Regions from separate parts of the Paenibacillus sp. FJAT-27812 genome, predicted to be linked through region 1. Evidence: predicted binding sites of a transcription regulator. Region 1 holds the regulator's gene; each other region holds the start of a gene.
The links. The regulator Rex, encoded in region 1, represses fermentation and respiration genes when NADH is low (regulators of the CRP and FNR family bind a similar motif). The targets are predictions, from matches to a motif close to TTGTGAAATATTTCACAA.
Positions count from the first base shown of each region.

Region 2: ADU23_RS09630 (DUF1641 domain-containing protein) is a predicted target of Rex. The motif match lies at 3,091-3,108, and genes of this name have one in related genera.
Region 3: nadA (quinolinate synthase NadA) is a predicted target of Rex. The motif match lies at 4,818-4,835, and genes of this name have one in related genera.

Region 1 covers NZ_LIGH01000001.1:6,007,317-6,014,026, reverse strand. Annotated here, with positions in the region: gene dinG (ATP-dependent DNA helicase DinG) at 1-2,008, shown strand, start outside; gene ADU23_RS25685 (redox-sensing transcriptional repressor Rex) at 2,005-2,661, shown strand; gene ADU23_RS25680 (amidohydrolase) at 2,642-3,943, shown strand; gene ADU23_RS25675 (cell wall elongation regulator TseB-like domain-containing protein) at 3,976-4,473, shown strand; gene ADU23_RS25670 (hypothetical protein) at 4,587-5,117, shown strand; gene ADU23_RS25665 (AAA family ATPase) at 5,119-6,612, shown strand.
Region 2 covers NZ_LIGH01000001.1:2,231,879-2,238,588, forward strand. Annotated here, with positions in the region: gene ADU23_RS09620 (GGDEF domain-containing protein) at 67-1,275, shown strand; gene ADU23_RS09625 (NAD(P)/FAD-dependent oxidoreductase) at 1,345-2,526, opposite strand; gene ADU23_RS09630 (DUF1641 domain-containing protein) at 2,562-3,002, opposite strand; gene ADU23_RS09635 (MGMT family protein) at 3,355-3,693, shown strand; gene ADU23_RS09640 (hypothetical protein) at 3,846-5,081, shown strand; gene ADU23_RS09645 (ABC transporter permease) at 5,152-6,453, opposite strand; gene ADU23_RS09650 (ABC transporter ATP-binding protein) at 6,469-6,710, opposite strand, start outside.
Region 3 covers NZ_LIGH01000001.1:1,996,320-2,003,029, reverse strand. Annotated here, with positions in the region: gene ADU23_RS08570 (BMP family lipoprotein) at 1-845, shown strand, start outside; gene ADU23_RS08565 (ABC transporter ATP-binding protein) at 977-2,521, shown strand; gene ADU23_RS08560 (ABC transporter permease) at 2,527-3,609, shown strand; gene ADU23_RS08555 (ABC transporter permease) at 3,611-4,573, shown strand; gene nadA (quinolinate synthase NadA) at 4,902-5,840, shown strand; gene nadB (L-aspartate oxidase) at 5,976-6,710, shown strand, end outside.

The DNA of each region.
Region 1 (6,710 bases):
TCCGGCTCTATACTATGGCATTCAGAACGGCAAAAAGGTTGTCGTTAGCACGCATACGATTAATTTGCAAGAGCAGCTCAGGCAGCGTGATATCCCGCTGCTCGAAGAGATTTTACCTTTCGAATTTAGAGCTTCTATCTTCAAAGGGAGAGGCAATTACTTGTGCCTTCGCAAATTCGAAGGGAAAGTAAATACGAAGGATTTGGTATCGCCGATTGAGGATACGGTAACTGCCGCGCAGATGGTTGTTTGGTTAGGCGAAACGGAAACAGGAGATCAAGAGGAGCTGAATTTTGGCAACAAAGGCGCTGACTTTTGGTCAACTGTAGCGAGCGATACGGATTCCTGCCTAAACCGGGCATGCCCATGGTTCAAAAGATGCTTCTATCACCGGGCAAAACACGAATCCAATATTGCCGACGTTACGATTACGAACCATTCGATGCTGTTTACGGACGTCCAAGCGGACCATCGTTTGCTTCCAACCTATACTCATCTTATTATTGATGAAGCGCATCATGTCGAAGAGGTGGCAGGAAAACATCTTGGCATGCAAATCAACTATTTCTCTTTGACGCAGGCTGTGCTTCGCTTATTTAAGGACAGCCGGTCAGGCTTATTGCCAGCGCTCCGCCAAAAGCTGATGTATGAGGATGATGCTCATCAAGCTTCATGGCTGGAGACGATTGATACGGTCATTCCTATTTTTCAAGAGATCAAGGAGCATTGGGATAAGCTGTTCGAGATGCTTTACAGCTTCACGACGACTTCTTCAGACGGTCCAACCGAGAACGGGCAAACCGTATGCCGTCTTAAGAAAAACGAGCTTCCTGCAAGCTGGGAGGATGGCGTAACGGTTGAAGGAAACCTGCATACGGAGCTGAACCGCGTTACACGAACCGTTGACAAGATGGTTACGGATATTAAGGACCGCGTCGACGATCCTAGCGTGCAGGCGATCATAACCGATTTGAACGGTGCGGTCCGTGATTTATCACGGCTGAAGGATGAGCTGCGGACGTTTATTAAGCTCGATTTGGCGGATTCGGTATTCTGGATCGAAGCAAGCAGCACTTATCGTTACCGGTCTGTGCACCTGTACGGCGTGCCTGTTGATGTAAGCGCTCAGCTGCAAAAATATTTCTTTGATGTAAAAGAAAGCATCGTGTTAACGTCAGCAACGCTATCCGTCCAGAAATCTTTCCAATACGCGGCTGAGCAGCTAGGTCTTACGGGTTATGAAGAGCAAGGGCGGCTAAAAACCGTTCAGCTTCCTTCGCCTTTTAATTATAGGGAGCAGGCGCTTGTCGTTATCCCGCGTAATTTCCCGGTATTAAGAGGCGCTGCAGTGGATGATTCTTATCTGGAGATGCTTGTAAAATCACTCGGTGACGCGGCGAAGGAAACACAGGGCAGGATGCTCGTCCTTTTCACATCCTACCGCATGTTGAAGCAAGTTTATGAGCCGCTCAAAGAGATGCTAAGCGCTTCCGGCATTCAAGTGCTGGGCCAAGGGATCGACAGCGGCAACCGAACGAAGCTTACGAGAAGATTCCGCCAAACGCCTGAATCTGTATTGCTTGGCACAAGCAGCTTCTGGGAGGGTGTAGACATCCCTGGCGAGGCTTTGATTTGCTTGGCAATCGTCAGACTGCCTTTTCAGCCGCCAAACCATCCATTGGCAGAAGCTAAAGCTGAAATGCTGCAGCGCCAAAAGCAAAATCCGTTTATGAAGCTGTCCATACCCCAAGCGGTAATCCGTTTTAAACAGGGCTTTGGCAGGCTTGTAAGAACGTCGCAAGACAAGGGCATTGTCATCATTTACGATACGAGAGTCATTGACACGTATTATGGAAAACATTTCTTGTATTCTTTGCCAGGTCCAAAAATCGAAACGATGCATACGGACCAAATGATTGTTCGAATGCGCGAATGGTTATCGGATGAGAAGCCAGGAGTACTGCAGGTTAGTCAAGTAGCGTCAAGTGCAGAGGAGGATAAGCGATGAAGCAAACAAAAATATCGGAGGCTGTCGTCAGGAGGCTTCCGATTTATCTCCAAGTATTGAATGAGATGCATAATCGCGAAATTCAGACCGTTTCTTCACAGGATTTGGGCGTGAAGCTTGATCTTAACCCTGCTCAGATCCGAAAGGATCTTGCCTATTTCGGCGATTTTGGGCGCAAGGGTGTCGGTTATGACGTTGTTTATCTAATCGAGAAGATAAGGCAGATTTTGAAGGTTGATCAGACAATCAAAGTTGCACTGGTGGGAGCCGGTAATTTGGGGCATGCCTTATGCAATTACAATAAATATTCAAAGGATAATATGCAGATTACGGCCGTATTCGACGTGCATCCAAGCAAGATCGGAACGAGCATCAACAATTTGATCGTGCTGCCTATGAGCGAGCTGGTCAAAACCGTTGCGGAGCAGAAGATAAGAATAGGCATCATTACGGTACCTGCCTTCGAAGCGCAAAACGTTGCAAATCAGTTCGTCGAAGCGGGTGTGGAGGGCATTCTTAATTTTGCGCCTGCCATCCTGCGGGTACCCGATGAAATTCGGATACACAATGCGGATTTTACGAAGGAATTGCTTAGCTTAGCCTACTATTTGGTTAGAGAAGGAGAGTCAAAGGATGAGTCAGATTTGGATTGAAAATGGTTTGTTTGTTACGATGGATGACGCAAATCCAACGTTTAAAGGACATATGGTCGTTACGAACGACCGAATTACTTACATAGGTACGGCGGCGCCGGAGCAGCTCTCAGAGGACGTTCAAAAAATCGACGGAAGCAAGCTGGCATTTATGCCGGGACTTATTAATACGCATGGTCATGCAGCGATGAGCTTGCTTCGGGGATACTCCGATGATCAAAATCTGCAAGTATGGCTGGAGCAGAAAATGTGGCCGATGGAAGGCAAATATGTCGACCAAGATACACGTGCCGGCAGCGCGCTTGCCATCGTAGAAATGCTGCGCTCAGGCACGACAGCATTCGTGGACATGTACGACCGGATGGATCAAGTGGCTCAAATGGTTGATCAAAGCGGCATTCGCGGCGTTTTGACAAGAGGCGTAATTGGCCTATGCCCGCCGGATGTGCAAGAGTCTAAGCTTGCTGAAGCTATTGCTTTCGCCCGTGATTGGAACGGCAAAGCGGATGGACGCATTACGACGATGATTTCACCGCATGCGCCATATACTTGCCCGCCGGAATATATCGAACGCTTCGTCCAAGCCGCACATGATTATGATCTGCCGCTGCATACGCATATGTCCGAAACCATTGCAGAGGTTGAGCAAAATGTTAAAGATTATGGACTTCGTCCGGTCGAGCATTTGGATCGCCTTGGTTTCTTCTCGCGCCCATCGCTCGTTGCGCATGCGGTTCATTTAAATGATGCCGAAATCGAGCTTCTAGCTGCAAAAGGAGTAGCGGTATCGCATAATCCGGTCAGCAATCTTAAGCTGGCGAGCGGCATCGCGCGCGTACCAGACTTGATTCGCGCAGGTGTTACCGTTTCACTTGGAACAGACAGCGTTGCAAGCAATAACAATTTGGATTTGTTCGAGGAAATTCGTATGGCAGCGCTGCTGCATAAAGGCGTTTCCGGCGATCCTACCGCAATTCCTGCTTACGAGGCATTAAAGCTGGGTACGGTTTATGGCGCTAAGTCCATCTGGCAGCAGGATCAAATCGGCAGCCTTAAGGTAGGAATGAAAGCCGATTTCATCGCTATTGATATTGAACAGCCGCATTTCTATCCGAAAACAGATATGATCTCGCATTTGGTTTATTCCGGATCTGGACGCGATGTTGCGCATGTGTGGATCGACGGTCGCCAAGTTCTCAAAAACGGCGAATGCACGTTGCTGGATGAGGAGAAAATCCGTTACGAGGCGCAAGCGAGCTTCGACCGCTTGCTGCAAGCCTAATGCGAGTACAATCAAGGAAACGTCCGCCGTTTATGACGCTGAAGCGATGGATCATTTTAATCGCCTTATGTCTCGTGCTGCTTATAACTGCTTTCTTCATTTATTTCCGCGAGATACAGAGCCCGCATTGGGCTGCAATAAAGGACGCCAAGGAGCAAGCGACCAAGGCGGCTGACCTTACATCTATCGAAACGGTCTACCATCACATCTGGAGCAAAGAGAGCTGGATCGTAACAGGCGTCAATCAAGCGGATGAAAAGGTATTCGTCTTTATGACCGGAGACAAGCTGCCCGAAATTGTGAAAGCCTCTGATGGCATCTCTGAGCAAGCGCTAAAGAACTCATTTAAAAATGAGAAGCCTGCTGCGCAGATCAAACGGATTCAACCCGGATTGCTGGATGACAAAAAGGTTTGGGAAGTTTATTACGATAACGGCCAAAAGCCTCAGCACTCGCTATATGATTTCTATAGCTTTGATACAGGGACATTGGTCGAAACATATACTTTACCAGCAAAAACGGGGCCATAAGGCTCCGTTTCCTTTTATTGATGGACGATTCCCGCAGGTAAACATGATATACTTTCGTATAGCGGAGTTGATATACGAAATATCAATATACAGCTGCGGGAGGGATTTTGATTATGATAAAACCACGAATAATACCTGTAATCATTACCGCTGCAATTACGGCATCCGTTTTGTTCGGAGGCTGGGCGATTTATAATCAAGTGGCTGTGGCAGCGCCACTAGACAAAGTAGTAAACGAAGTTCACGGGGTCGTATCTTCGGACAAACCAGTCATGAACCGCGACGAAGTAAAGATTAAGTTGGAATTGGCGCCTGACGCCAATATTAGAGATATATACGGCAGCATTGCAACGAATGGCAAAGACGTGTTTGGCAATCGCAGGCTCGATCTTGAAATCAAAGGCAAATCGAATAAACAGCTTGATGATCTTTGGTATTCTTCGATGTTCAAAGTTGCAGAAGCAATGGAGACAAAAACGTATTCGAGCATTCCGGCTGCTATGGATGATGCAGCTAAATCTATGAAGGACACAACGGTAACGACAGAAATGGACGATACCAACGTTTATATTACGATTAAAAATACGGAAGCCGTCAAATATGTGGTGCTTCCACGTACGCCAGCCCAATTGGAGGCATGGTAATATGAGAAAATACGGAGCAGATATCGCGATTGGATTTGTACCTGTTCTTATTGCTTTCTTTATTTTTATTGGTCAAAACGTCGTTCCGATGCTGCTGCTCGGCGTTCTTGGCTTTGCAGTCGTCTTTGCAGCACGCGGCAGAGGCAAGCTAACCGCCGTATCCAGCCAGAAGCGCCGCGCCGAAGACAAATCGACACCATTGACCTTTGAACAAATTGGAGGCCAGGAGCGGGCAAAGCAGGAGCTTGTAGAGGCGCTTGATTTTCTTGTGCATCAAGAGCAAATCGTGAAGCTTGGCATCCGGCCGCTAAAAGGCATTCTGCTTTCGGGTCCTCCCGGAACGGGGAAAACTTTGCTTGCCAAAGCGGCGGCGCAGTATACCGATTCGATCTATTTAGCAGCATCAGGCAGTGAGTTCGTAGAGATGTATGTAGGCGTAGGGGCGGGGCGCGTTCGCGATCTGTTCAAGGAAGCCCGCACGAAGGCGAATAAAGCGAAAAAAAGCAGCGCCGTCATCTTTATCGATGAGATTGAAGTCATCGGCGGCAAAAGAGACGGCGGCCAACAGCGGGAATATGATCAAACGTTAAATCAGCTGTTGACGGAGATGGATGGCATTTACGCAAATGAATCGCCTCGCATATTGTTAATAGCGGCTACCAACCGTAAAGAAATGCTCGACAGCGCGCTGCTGCGCCCAGGCCGCTTTGACCGGCATATTGGGGTCGATCTCCCGGATAAGAAGGGCAGACTGCATATTTTGAACATCCATGCCAATAATAAGCCAATTGATGAGAATGTGGACCTAGATCGCATTGCCAGAGAGTCATTTGGTTTCTCGGGCGCTCAGCTTGAGAGTGTGATGAACGAAGCAGCGATTTATGCCATGCGTGAAAGCAGCGAAAAAATAGGCGAAAACCATCTATCGATGGCTATTGATAAAGTCATGATGGGCGAGAAAACGGATCGTGAAGCTACGAAGGAAGAACGCGAGCGCATCGCGCTGCACGAGCTAGGACATGCCATTATGGCTGAGGTTGTTCGGCCGGGCAGCGTCTCGCAGGTCGCATTATCGCCGCGCGGACAAGCGCTTGGTTATGTTCGTCACAATCCGCAGCAGGATCAGTACCTTTATACGAAGCAGTTTCTAAATGGCCAAATTATGATTGCGCTAGGCGGGGCGGCCGCAGAGGAAATGTTCTACGGCGGCCGCAGCACAGGCTCGCGAGGCGACTTTGAACAGTCGATGAGCATCGTGAAAACGCTGGTCGAATCCGGCTTGACTGACCTTGGCATCATCGATGCCTCGATGATCACCAAGGAAGCTTATGCGAAAATCAACCGCGAGATTTTAGATGAGCTGATGCTGCAGACAAAAGCGACGCTGGAGTCGAAGCGCGATGTATTTACGCAATCGCTGGAGACGCTGCTGCGCGATGAAACATTGAGCGGTGATGAGTTTAGAAGCCTCTTTTCGGCAAGCTCAGCAGCATAAAGCGTTTACAATATTACAATTTGAAGGCGGAGTGTCTGTCCGCCTTCTCTTTTTGATGAAAACCGTTATAATAAGGTTGAACTATATTTGCAGAGAAT
Region 2 (6,710 bases), 3.8 Mb from region 1:
CAAAACAATGCCAAGCATTATCAAATGATGCTTGGCATTGTTTTGTGTTATGATGAGCGTGGAACGATGAATAATCGGGATTGCCCGTACGATCATTTCAGTGACAAGGCAACCATTTCCTTGTACGATATGAGTATAAATGGAGGTCCGCAGAGAGGAGTATTCGATATAAAAGAGCAGAAAGCTTTTTATTATGAAAGCGCTGTAAATTTTATAGTGATCATCATATGCTGGATTATGGTGTTTATCTTATCGGCGGGTTTTCTGATCGAATTCGAGAAAGGAACACGATCGCTTGTTTTTGTGCTTCCTATGTTGACGGTGGGATTTCTGTCCGTTATAGCCGGCACGATTTTTTACAAAATAAATCCGCTCACAAGATATGTGAGATACGCCACCTTTAGCGGCTTCTTCTTCATGTACGTGTTCACTTTATTGTCGGCAACGACGCCCGTTACGTTCACCTTTGTGTTCCCGCTCGTTACTTTATTTTGCCTGTACGTCGATCGATGGTTCATGATCATCGTTTGCTCCTTAGTATTACTGCTAAATGGCATATATATTGCGAACAAATTTATTCATGTTAACAAGCTTGAAATCGGCGAAGAAGCCTATAATCAATTTACGACGACGATGCTCATTCACACCTTTGTTTTATTGCTATTTATGTCTAGTTTGATTGCAATCGTGTATGTCTTCCACCGGCTAAGACAAGCGATGGATTATAAAATCCTGGAGGCGCAGCACGCGAGAGCAACCGGACAGAAGCTGTACGCGCAAGCGACAATCGATGATTTGACTGGCGTATTCAATCGCAGACATTTTGTCGAAAGAGTGGGAGAGCAGTTGAATGAGACAAGCGTGGGCTGTTCCCTGCTGCTGCTGGATATCGATGATTTTAAGAGGATTAACGATGTACACGGGCATTTGGCGGGCGACAAGGTGCTGATTACCTTCTCAAGCCTGTTAGCCAAGGTATATGCGGATTACGGCATTGTAGGCAGGGTAGGCGGCGAAGAATTTGCTATATTTCTGAAGGAGCGCTTCGCCGGCGATAGCGATGAGCGATCGGAGCGCTTACGCAGGATGATAGAAGGCAGTGAAACCTGGATTAACGAGGAGAAAACGATTTCGGTAACAACCAGCGGAGGGCTAGTGAGCGCGAATAGAGACGGCATAACCTTTGAGGAGCTGTTTCAGCAAGCAGATAAAGCTTTGTATGTCTCAAAAAACGCGGGAAAAAACAGGATCACGCGAGCAGCGCCAATTGAATGAGTTGAGTATCCGCATTTAAACAAAAGAAAGAAGGAGGGCAATTGCCCTCCTTCTTCTTTTTTTCATATATTAGTACGCAAGTGCGAATAGTCCGTGGATATGCGACAGGTAACGAACGTTACTTGCTTCCTTCATCAGGGATGCAGGCAAGCCCTTCAATTGTGTCGCGTTGCCGCCGATTGTACCTACGCCGTCTTTGCGGCCAAGGCTGCCAAGCGTTCCGGAGAATACGGGCACGAATTTATCCATAACGCCGCCTTTGATTTGAACCGCTAGGTTGTAGCCTACCGTTTCGCCCATTTGCCAAGCAAGCTGAGCTGTTGGAGGGTAAGGACGTTCGCTGCCTTCAGGGAATACAACCGCGCAGTCGCCAGCAAGGAAAACATCAGCATGCGACGTCGATTGCAGCGTTGGCGTCACGAGTGAACGGCCGCGATCTTCTGCAAGACCGCTGCTTCCGACAACAGGGTTGCCTTTTACGCCGCCAGTCCAGATGATGGTGCTGGACTCGATTGTACGGCCGTCTTTAAGCGATACGGAGCTTTTTGTAGCTTCTGTAATCGCAACGCTAGTAATGAAGTTAACGCCGCGTTTCTCAAGGCTTGTTACAGCGCGGTCGATCAATACTTTAGGGAAGATTGGCAGAACAGCTGGACCAGCTTCTACGCAATAAAGCGAAATATCATTGAAGTCGATCCCTTTGCTGCGGCAGACTTCAGGAAGTCTGTCTGCAAATTCGCCAACAAGCTCAACGCCAGTCAAGCCGCCGCCGCCAACAACGATTGTTGCGTCAGCTTTGTTGCCTGATTTTTTGTAAGCGTCAAGACGATCTTCAACATGCTTGCGGATGCGGTTAGCATCTGCAACGGATTTAAGAACAAGGCTGTTCTCTTCCAGACCTGGGATACCGAAGTAGTTCGTTTCGCTGCCTAGTGCAACAACCAGCGTATCGTACTTTTGTACTTGGCCGCTTGCAAGAAGAACTTGCTTCTCGTTTGGTTTAATCTCTTTCACCGAGTCAACGATGATGTTAACTTGCTTGTCGCCAAGAAGCTTGCTAAGCGGAAGAGCAACCGCTTGTTCTGCAATGGTATCCCCTGCAAGTCTGTGCAGCTCGGTAATGATTTGGTGAGTTGGGAAACGGTTAACGATTGTGATGCTAGCTTCTGCTGCTGACAAGTGTTTGCGAGCTGTTAGAGCAGTAAGTAGACCGCCATAACCGCCACCAAGAATTAAAATTTGCTTCGACATGTTCATCCTCCGTTCGTTCTATACGTATTCAGTGTTTATACTTTATCGTTTTTGCGTTCAGACAGCACACTAAGGAAAGCTTGCGCAAAGCGTAGTGTTTTTTGAACTTCCGGATCTTTCAGCATTTTCAACATAGCGAATAGGCCAACAGAGGAGCCAGCAGCTTCCTGTGAGCGCTCGCCAGCTTCGATTGCAGCTGTTGCGATACCTTTTGCTTTCTCTTGAACCGGTTTGACGAACTCACCGATACCTTGAGCGAAATCGTTGATCAACACTTTGTCTGTAGCGATGTTTTGTGCGAAATCATAAGCTTTGGTCATCAGAGTAACCATTTCAGCCAGCTTTGGAAGGTTGTCGACAAGCACAGTCAACGACTGTTGAACCTCCGGCTTCAATAACTGATCAAGTACATCTAACGTTTGTTTTTCTTCGGCGAGGCTAGCTGCAACCTCTTGTCCTGCAGATGATTGTGACATAATAGAATGTCCTCCTTTGCGTAAATTTGAAAGTAAGTTTTAGTCGCAATCGTGTCAGCCGCTAGAGGTTAGGATGCACCCAAAAAGATTGTTACACTTTTCACATAGTTTTCCGAAAAAATGTCTGTGTGCACGTAACGGTTTAATCCCCACTTGAAGAAGGGATAAGATAGCGAGTAGACGAAATCGGATTTGAACCCTTTGCTTCTATTCTACATCGTTTTCACCAAAAGTTAAAAAGAAATTTATAACTTTTTTCAAAAAAATATTTCGATGCGTTATCATAAACGGATAGCAGTTTATTTTTTGTCGATTTTACGCGAATTATCCCTATAGAAAGCGAGAGATCCATATGCAGCCTTTTACAAAAAGAGTCATTGAAATCATTAAAGCTATTCCAAAAGGCACCGTCATGACATACGGGCAAATCGCGGAGCAGGCGGGAAGCCGCAGAGGCGCCCGCCAGGTCGTTCGGATTCTTCATTCGCTAAGCAGCATCCATCAGCTCCCTTGGCACCGGGTGGTGAATGCCAAGGGCGAAATCGCGATACGGGATGAGGAAGCCCGTTATATGCAGTCGTTTTATTTGAACGAAGAAGGTGTAGAAACGAGCACGGATGGACGTGTCGATTTGGACAAATACCGACATCACACCCATGCGGGGGAAGAAGATTTTTATCCGCATGAATAAGAAATTATGTTCACACAATACACACAACTAAGTTAATTTTTACCATATACAAATAAAGCTTGTGCAACATTCCAAAATCCTCCTCGTCTAAAAACTGTAGGCCATTTCGATAAACATACACGAAGCATGATTCAGAATTGGAGGAATGACAGATGAACAAAATGTACAAAGTACTAGCAACAGCATCTATTTTTGCGATGGCAGCTATGCCGTTGGCAGCGAGTGCACAGGACGTTCCGCAGCCGACGATCCATAACGGACAAGGACCTATCCAAAATCAATTTAAAATTGTACCGGGAACGATGGGTCAAATAACAGATTTCGTTAATGATAAAACAGGCAAATTCATTACCGTTACAGGCCGCAGCCTTGCTGTGGGCGACCAAAGCCAAATTATTCTTTCGATCACCAAAGATACGAAGATTGTGGACGCTAAAGGGAAAACGGTTCCATTAAAAACCATTATTGATGAAAAAAAGGTAGTTAAAGCATTCTACGGCGGTGCGATAACGAAAAGCATACCAGCGCAAGGAACAGCTTTGACGCTTGTTGTTCAAGACCAAAGCTTTACGGCAATTGACGGTACCGTATCTGAAGTGCAGGAAAACGGGATCGTCGTAAAAGGCAAAGATATTTACACTTCAATCGAGGAAACCATCGTTTTGCATTTTGCCGACAAAGCACAGCTTCTGGATCAAAATGGCAAGGCTATTGAAGCCAGCGCGATCAAGGCTGGCATGAGCGTAAAAGCATTTTACGGTCCGGCCGTTACGATGAGCCTTCCGCCGCAATCAACTACAAAATACGTGGTGGTGAATACGACGGCTGACGAAACCGAGCAAAACGCTGTAGGTACAGACGGGATCATTACAAGCGTGGCTGACAATAAAATTACGGTAATTGGCAAGCCGATGGCTAAAGGCGGAGTGGATCATGTGATTCTAACCGTAGACGAGGAAACTCAAATTGTCGGGCTTGACGGCAAGCCTTTGACGCTAGACGCATTAAAAAATGATGTACGCGTCGAAGTGAACTACGGCGAAGTCATGACGATGATCTACCCAGCACAAACGACAGCTGACAAAATCGTTGTGAAAGAAACGGAAACAAACAAAATCGAAGGCACGGTCGTCGCTTCGGACCGCACTACGGAAGGCCAAGTTTACGTTAATGTAGGCTCTGACCAATCGACAGACAATGATGTCATTCTAAACATCTCCGAGGACACAAAAGTGATTCCGGCGCTTGGCGGAGAAACCGTACTTAGAGCAGGAACTAAAATTGTCGCTTACCATTCCAAAATAATGACAAAATCGCTTCCAGGCATTACAAATGCTGAAATTGTAATCGTCACTTCCGATGACAATGCAGCTAAGCCTAAACAATAATCGTCAAAAAGAAGAAAGCCGATCTCTAACTTTGAGATCGGCTTTTTTTGCTAGCGTCAAAACAATACCGTTAAATGTCTCGGCGCAGCGCTTGAAGGACGTCGATCTCCGTCGCGCGGCGGGCAGGGCGCATGCCGGACAAAATAGCGATGCCGATACTGATCGCCGCCGATACCCAGATCAGGGTGAACGGTATGTAGCTGAATACGAAGTTGAACGCTTCTTCCTTATACTCATTTTGGCTGCTTAGAATGACAGGGATTATTTTATTCGCCGCATAGCTCACTAAGAAAGCGACTAAAGTGCCGATTAGCGTACCAACCACGCCGATAAAGCTGCTCTCCAGCAGAAAAATACTGCGAATCGAGGAGGGTGAAGCACCAATTGCTTTCATAATGCCGATGTCCTGCGTCCGCTCCGTTACCGCCATCGTCATCGTGTTATAAATGCCGATTGCGGCGATCAAGACGGCTATCGCGCCTACGAATAATAGCCCTAGCTTAACGAACATGAAGATGGCGTCGACTTTGTTCAGCTCGTTGACCACCGAATAGACATTGTAGCCGGCTTCCCTAATTTTATCAGCGATTCCGCTCACATTTTGCATATCATCGGCGTACACCAGAACGTTCTGGTAGCGGTCAGATAATAGCTTGTCTTCCTCGGACAATATAGGTACGAATGATTGGAGCGCTTTTTCGTCCATGACAACGGTTTTGTCCTTCAACCATTCCTTTGGCGGCTGCTTTAGCACGCCTACGACCGTGGCATGAAGCTGTACGGACTGCTGAGCTGCTTTCTGATTGGCGTTCACAGGCTGCAGCAGCGTAATGTCGATCTTTTGATTCAGCAGACTTCCTTGATAGGGCTGCTCCGGCTTTGACGGCATAAGGAGGAACTCCGCAAAGTTATAACCGACTATGACCTCATGCTCGTTTTCCGGAAATCGGCCTTCAGACAGCTCAAGCTTCCCGTTCTTCTCCGTCTCCATAAAAGTGAAGACAGGCGAGCGGTCGATCTCGAAGGCATAATCACCAACCGCATATTTGGAGGTGAGATTAACGTCATTTTGCCGGACGACTGCCTCCACATGAGGAAGGCTTTCGAAAAAAGCAACCTGCTCCTTCGAGTATAGCGAGCTTGCGTAATTAGCTGACTCCGCCTGATTGGTTTTGCCGTAAATCGATATTTCTGTTATCTTGCCGTAAGACGTAATTTGCTCGGTTAAGCTCTGTTGAAAGCCGAAGCCGATGGATGCCAGCACCACAAGAAAGCAGCAGCCCATAGCCGTTGCCAAAATCGTCATAAACAGCCGCGATTTATTTTTTTTCATATTTTGCTTCACAAAACGATATTTATCTTTCCATTTCATCTTTGTCCATCGCTCCTATATCGCCAATTGTCCGTTATGAATGGTCACCGAGCGGTGTGCAATCGAGGCAACCTCGGCATCATGCGTAATCATTAGAAACGTTGTGCCCCACTGCTGATTCAAATGACGGATAAAATCAAGCACCGTCTGCTCCGTCTCGCTGTCGAGGCTTCCCGTAGGCTCATCCGCGAGAATAAGGGAAGGCAGCAGCACCATTGCCCGGGCAATACCTATGCGCTGCTGCTGGCCGCCTGACA
Region 3 (6,710 bases), 4.0 Mb from region 1:
GCGCATGGGAAGCTCTTCAAAAAGTAACAGCTGAGACAGGCGCTGAAACGAAGTTCTTGGAAAGTAAAGGCGAAGCAGACATGGAGCCGAACCTGAACAGCTTCGTTAAAGAAGGCTACAGCCTCACTTGGGGTATCGGTTTCTTGTTCAACGATGCACTTAGCAAAGTGGCAAAAGAAAACCCTGATGCAAAGCTAGCTGTAATTGACAGCGTAATCGAAGCTCCAAACGTTGCTTCGATCACTTTTGCTGAGCATGAAGGATCTTTCCTTGTGGGCGTTGTTGCGGGTCTTATGACCAAAACAAACAAAGTAGGCTTTGTAGGCGGTATGGAAATTCCGGTTATCAAACGTTTTGAAGCAGGCTTCAAAGCGGGTGTAGCTGCGGTTAAACCAGATGCGACTGTAAAAGTTGACTACACAGGCGACTTCGGTAAGCCTGACCTTGGTAAATTGTCTGCAGCAACGATGTATGATGCTGGTATCGATATTATTTTCCACGCTGCTGGCGCTACTGGTAACGGCGTGTTTAACGAAGCAAAAGCTCGTAAAGATGGCGGCGACGACATTTGGGTTATCGGCGTAGATAAAGACCAATCGCTTGAGTTCGGCGATGAAATCACGCTTACTTCCATGATGAAGGGCGTAGATGCAGCGGTTCACAAAATTTCTAAAGACCTGATTGCAGGTAACTTTGCTGGCGGTACGACGCAAGAGCTTGGTTTGAAAGACGATGCAGTAGGCTTGCCGGCAACTAGCAAGAACATTCCTGCTGATGTGCTTGCAAAAGTAGATGAATATAAAGCGAAAATCGTTAGCGGCGACATTAAGGTACCGACTGAATAGTTTCCTTTATCCAAAGGTATCCTTTGATTGAGGATCGTTTGTCGATGTATCAGACAAGACCGGCTTCGGCCGGTCTTTGTTCTTTTTTTATGTTGGAAAGACAGCGTTAGAAAACCGGGGAGATGATGAGAATGGACCGGAGTTTGCCAGCAGTACAGTTAAAAGGTATTACAAAGCGCTTCCCTGGGCTCGTTGCAAATGATTCCATAAATTTTGAATTGAAAAAAGGCGAAATTCATGCGCTTTTGGGTGAGAATGGCGCAGGCAAGTCGACGCTAATGAACATTTTATTCGGACTATATCAGCCGGATGAGGGTGAAATATGGATTAATGGCAATCAGACGGTTATTGAAGGCGCGTCGAAGGCTATTGATTTAGGCATCGGCATGGTGCATCAGCATTTCAAGCTGGTACAGCCTTTTACGGTTGCAGAAAATATTGTGCTTGGCAATGAACCTGTCAAAGGTATGAAAATCGATTATAAGCTTGCAAATGAGAAGGTTCGGGCTATTTCTGAACGTTATGGTCTGAAAGTAGATCCTCAGGCGCGGATTAAAGATATTACGGTAGGAACACAGCAGCGGGTCGAAATTCTGAAAACGTTGTATCGGGGCGCGGAAATCGTTATTTTCGACGAGCCGACTGCCGTTCTAACTGTACAGGAAATCGAAGAACTGATTGAGATTATTCGTAATCTTGCTGCGGAAGGCAAGTCCATTATTATCATTACGCATAAATTAAAAGAGGTTATGGCGCTCGCCGACTCCGTAACGGTCATTAGACGAGGCAAGGTTATTAAAACCGTAAGCACGGATGAGACAAACGAGCAGCAGCTTGCTGAGCTTATGGTTGGCAGGGACGTATCCTTCGAGGTCAAGAAGACGAAAAACGAGCCTGGCAAGGTCGTCCTCTCGGTTGAGGATCTGCAAATGAAAGGCGAGCATGGCAAAAATGCTTTGAACGGCACTAGCTTTACTATCCGTGCCGGGGAAATCGTCGGAATAGCCGGCGTTGACGGCAACGGCCAAAGCGAGCTTATCTATGCGATTACAGGAATGCGCAAACTTGATGGCGGCAGCGTGAAGCTGAATGGACGGGATATGACGAACCTTTCACCGCGCCAAATATCGGTTGCCGGCGTAGGCCACATTCCAGAGGATCGGCATAAGCATGGCTTGGTGCTTGATTTCTCCGTAAGCGAAAATATGATTTTGAATACTTATTTTGAGCCGGAGTTTGGCCGCTCGATGTTTATTGACTACGATGCGATGGACAAGCTGGCGGACAAGCTCGTAACCGAGTTTGACGTACGCTCGTCGGGCATTCATACGCATGCGCGAGCTCTCTCGGGAGGCAACCAGCAAAAAGCGATTATCGCTCGCGAGCTGCATAAGGATCCTGATCTGCTTATTGCTGTGCAGCCGACGCGCGGACTTGATATCGGTGCGATTGAATACGTGCATAAGCGGCTTGTGCAAGCCCGTAATGAAGGGAAAGCGATTTTGCTCGTATCCTTCGAGCTTGATGAGCTTTACGCTTTATCCGATCGCATTGCAGTTATGTACGAAGGCAAGCTAATGGGCGAGGTTGATGCTGAGAATAGGGACGATCAACAGCTTGGTTTGATGATGGCTGGCAATAAGTCGGCTGTTGCTGCATCAGAGGGGAGAGGATAGCGTATATGGAAACTTTGAAAAAAATATTTAATAAAACATCTATCCTTATTCCCGGTGTAGCGATCATACTCGGGTTATTGATTGGCGCTATTGCAATGGTGGCTGGAGGCTACAATCCAATTCTGGCTTACAGCTCATTGCTGGACAAGCTCTTCAGCACGCCTTACAACATGGGGGAAGCAGTTCGGGCGATTACGCCTTTGATCTTCACGGGTTTGGCGGTTTCATTTGCATTCCGTACCGGACTCTTCAATATCGGGGTTGAAGGACAATTTGTAATGGGTATGACGGGCGCGACGATTATCGGCGTGCTGCTCGACTTGCCTTGGTATATCCATGCTCCGCTCGCTATTATTACAGGAGCTGTATTTGGCGGACTTTGGGCGGCAATTGCTGGATACTTGAAAGCAAAACGCGGCGTCAATGAAGTTATTTCGTCGATTATGTTGAACTGGATCGCTTTGTTCCTGTCCAACTTTATTATCGCGAAGTTCCTAGTGGAGAAAGGCCAACAAAAATCGATGGCTGTTCATGAGTCGGCGATGGTGAAAATTGATTGGCTAATTAAACTGACGGACAACGCCCGCATGCACTGGGGTACGATCATCGCGCTTATCTGCATCGTTGTGTTTTACATCGTGCTTTGGCGCACGAAGCAGGGTTATGAGCTGCGCGCGGTTGGACATAATCCCGATGCGGCTTTGTATGCAGGCATGAACGTTAAATTAACGATGGTTAAATCCATGTTTATAAGCGGCGTATTTGCCGGTCTTGGCGGCGTGTTTGAAATTTTGGGCGTGTTCGGCAACCAGACGGTTATGGCCGCTTCGCCAGGATACGGATTCGATGGCATTGCGGTAGCATTGCTTGGCGGCAATACGCCAATCGGCGTTCTGCTTGGAGCCATTTTGTTCGGAGGTCTAAGCTACGGCTCGGCTGGTATGAGCTTTGGCGCAGGCGTTCCTCCAGAGGTTGTGCGCATCGTAATCGGCGCCGTTATTTTCTTCGTTGCTTCGCATGGACTAGTGAAGTGGTTCCTCAAGCCTTTTCTAAATAAACGTGCAAGCAAGCGGAAGGAGGCGGTGTAAAATGAACGTGGTCGATGTTATTGGGCAGCTTATTAATACAACACTCGTGTTCTCCACCGCTCTTATCTTTACAGCACTTGGAGGCATGTACTCCGAGCGCTCAGGTGTCGTCAACATAGGGCTAGAGGGCTTGATGGTATCCGGTGCATTCGCTGCGGCGGTTGCAACCGAATATGCGATCCAAGCCGGCCTTGGAAATGCTTCGCCTTGGATCGGTCTCGTAGCGGCAGCCATATATGGCGTTCTGGTCTCGCTTCTGCATGCCGTATCCACGATAACGTTCCGTGCCGATCAGACGGTTGTGGGTGTCGTGATTAACATTTTCTCGCTCGGCTTGTCGCTGTACCTAACCAAAAGCTTGTATGATGGTTCAGGACAAACGCCGCAGCTTGCAAACGTATTTCATAAATGGAAAATACCTTACTTATCCGATATACCGTTGCTTGGCAAAGCGATATTTACAGCTTATCCGACAACCTATATCGTCATTATTCTTGCCGTTGTCAGCTACTTCGTCCTTTTCCGTACGCCATTTGGCTTGCGCCTTCGCGCGGTAGGCGAGCATCCAAGCTCTGCGGACACTGTCGGCATCAGTGTTACAAAATATCGCTATATCGGCGTATTGCTTAGCGGAGCGCTTGCGGGTCTTGGCGGCGCGACGATTACGCTGACTACGACGAGCAGCTTTGCCCATAATACGATTTCGGGGCAAGGGTTTATCGCGCTGGCAGCCCTGATATTCGGCAAATGGAATCCGCTTGGCGTCGTTGGCGCTGCCATGTTCTTCGGCCTTGCACAGGCGCTGAGAAGTTTTGCGCAGCTGTTTGAATTCTCGAAGCAAATTCCGGTTGAGTTCTTCTACATGCTGCCTTACGTCTTGACGCTCGTTGTATTGGCAGGCGCTGTTGGACGCTCGAACGCGCCATCGGCACTTGGCCAGCCTTACGATCCTGCTAAACGGTAGCAGCCGATCTAAAAATGATGCTAGGGTCTCTATCCAATTATGGATAGAGACCCTTTTTTTATTTTTGGACGGCTATTTAAGTAGAACTTTGCTCATAGACAGCCCTTATATTAATTAATTTTAAATTGCTGCCCGAAAATGGCCTTTAATACATTGACAGTAGCATCTACCACGTGTAAATTAAATCTTAATCAAATGAATTTATCCCTTTTGGTTTAAACTATAGGCGAGCGACTTTCTAAGTTTGTGCATCAATTCACAAAGTTCAGCTTGCCGCATTACGGAATGGGCATTATCCCCCATCCCTCATAAGAGGAGAGGATCTACTGTGGAAGCACTGGCACTGGAACGCAAGGCGGAGCAAAACCGTGAGCTGCGTGAACGGTTGTTACAGTTGAAGAAAGAACGGAATGCTATCATTTTAGCCCATTATTATCAACGTGATGAAATTCAAGAGGTAGCTGATTTCCGCGGCGACTCCTTCCTGCTTGCGCAGAAAGCTGCCCAAACGGATGCCGATGTAATCGTATTCTGCGGCGTTCACTTTATGGGTGAGAGCGCTAAGATTTTGGCACCGAACAAGACCGTAATCATTCCTGATGAGCGTGCCGGCTGCCCGATGGCAGACATGGTAAGCGTAGATGGCTTGCGCAAGCTGAAAGCGCAGCATCCGAATGCAAAAGTCGTTACTTACATCAACTCGTCTGCGGAAATCAAAGCGGAGACTGACATTTGCTGTACGTCGGCGAATGCGGTTAAGGTTGTTAATTCGGTTGAGGGCGACGAAGTCATCTGGGTACCGGACAAAAACCTTGGTCACTATGTGCAGCAGAACACCGATAAGAAAATGATTATCTGGGAAGGCTACTGCAACACGCATGACATGCTAACAGTGAAAGACGTAGAAGAAATGAAAGCGAAATATCCGAACGCACAGTTTGTTGTTCACCCGGAATGCCGTCCGGAAGTGGTTGAGCTTGGCGATTTTGTAGGCAGTACAACCGCCATCATTAAATATTGCAAAGAATCGGATTGCCAAGAGTTTATCGTAGGGACAGAGGACGGTACAGGTTATCAGCTTCGTCTGGACAGCCCAGGCAAGACATTCCATTTTGCATCTAAATATTTGGTTTGCCCGAACATGAAGGTCAACAATTTGAAGAAGCTCGTGAAAAGCTTAGAGACGATGCAGCCTCAAATCTATGTGCCGCCGCATGTTGCGGATCAAGCTCGTTTGTCCTTGGAGCGCATGCTACTCGTGAAGTAGTATGCGCTACTCCTATGTTTGAAATATAAGAACTTATTTGTTCTAATTCTATGATTATGCTTATATTTCACCACGAAACGAAAGCAAAACGAAGCCAAAGGTCGGCTTTTGCCGTTTACGCTTGGAGGAGCCATAATGATTCCTAGATATTTAGTCGATGTGCAGTTGAGTGAGCTGCCTGTTATTGAAAAAGACGTCATTGTTATCGGGGCCGGCATTGCCGGTCTTTTTACCGCTATACGGGCAAGCGAAAATAATTCCGTTCTTATGATTACGAAGAAATCGCTGCTAGACAGCAACACTCGCTATGCGCAGGGCGGTATCGCTGCCGTTATTTCGGACGAGGATTCGCCTGCCTATCATAGACAGGATACGCTTATTGCAGGCGCTGGTTTGTGTTCGAATGAGGCGGTTGATGTACTTGTGCATGAGGGACCGAAGGGTGTTCGCAGCCTGATCCAGATGGGAACGCAGTTCGATTTGGAAAATGGCGAGTTTGCTCTCACGAAGGAAGGCGCGCATAGCCAGCGGCGTATTTTGCATGCCAATGGGGACGCGACTGGCTTTGAGATCGTTAGAGCGCTATCGGAAACCGCTGTCGCTAATCCGAAAATCGAAGTGTGGGACGACCACTTTGTCATCGATCTCGTGACTCAGGATGGGGAATGCTGCGGCGCAATCGTGCAGAAGCCTAGCGGACAACGCTTGTTCGTCAAAGGAAAAGCGGTCATCTTGAGCTCTGGCGGAGCAGGACAGCTCTATCGCTATACAACCAATCCCGAAGTGGCAACAGGTGACGGTATTGCGATGGCTTACCGTGCAGGCGCATACATACAGGACGTGGAGTTTATTCAATTCCATCCGACTTCG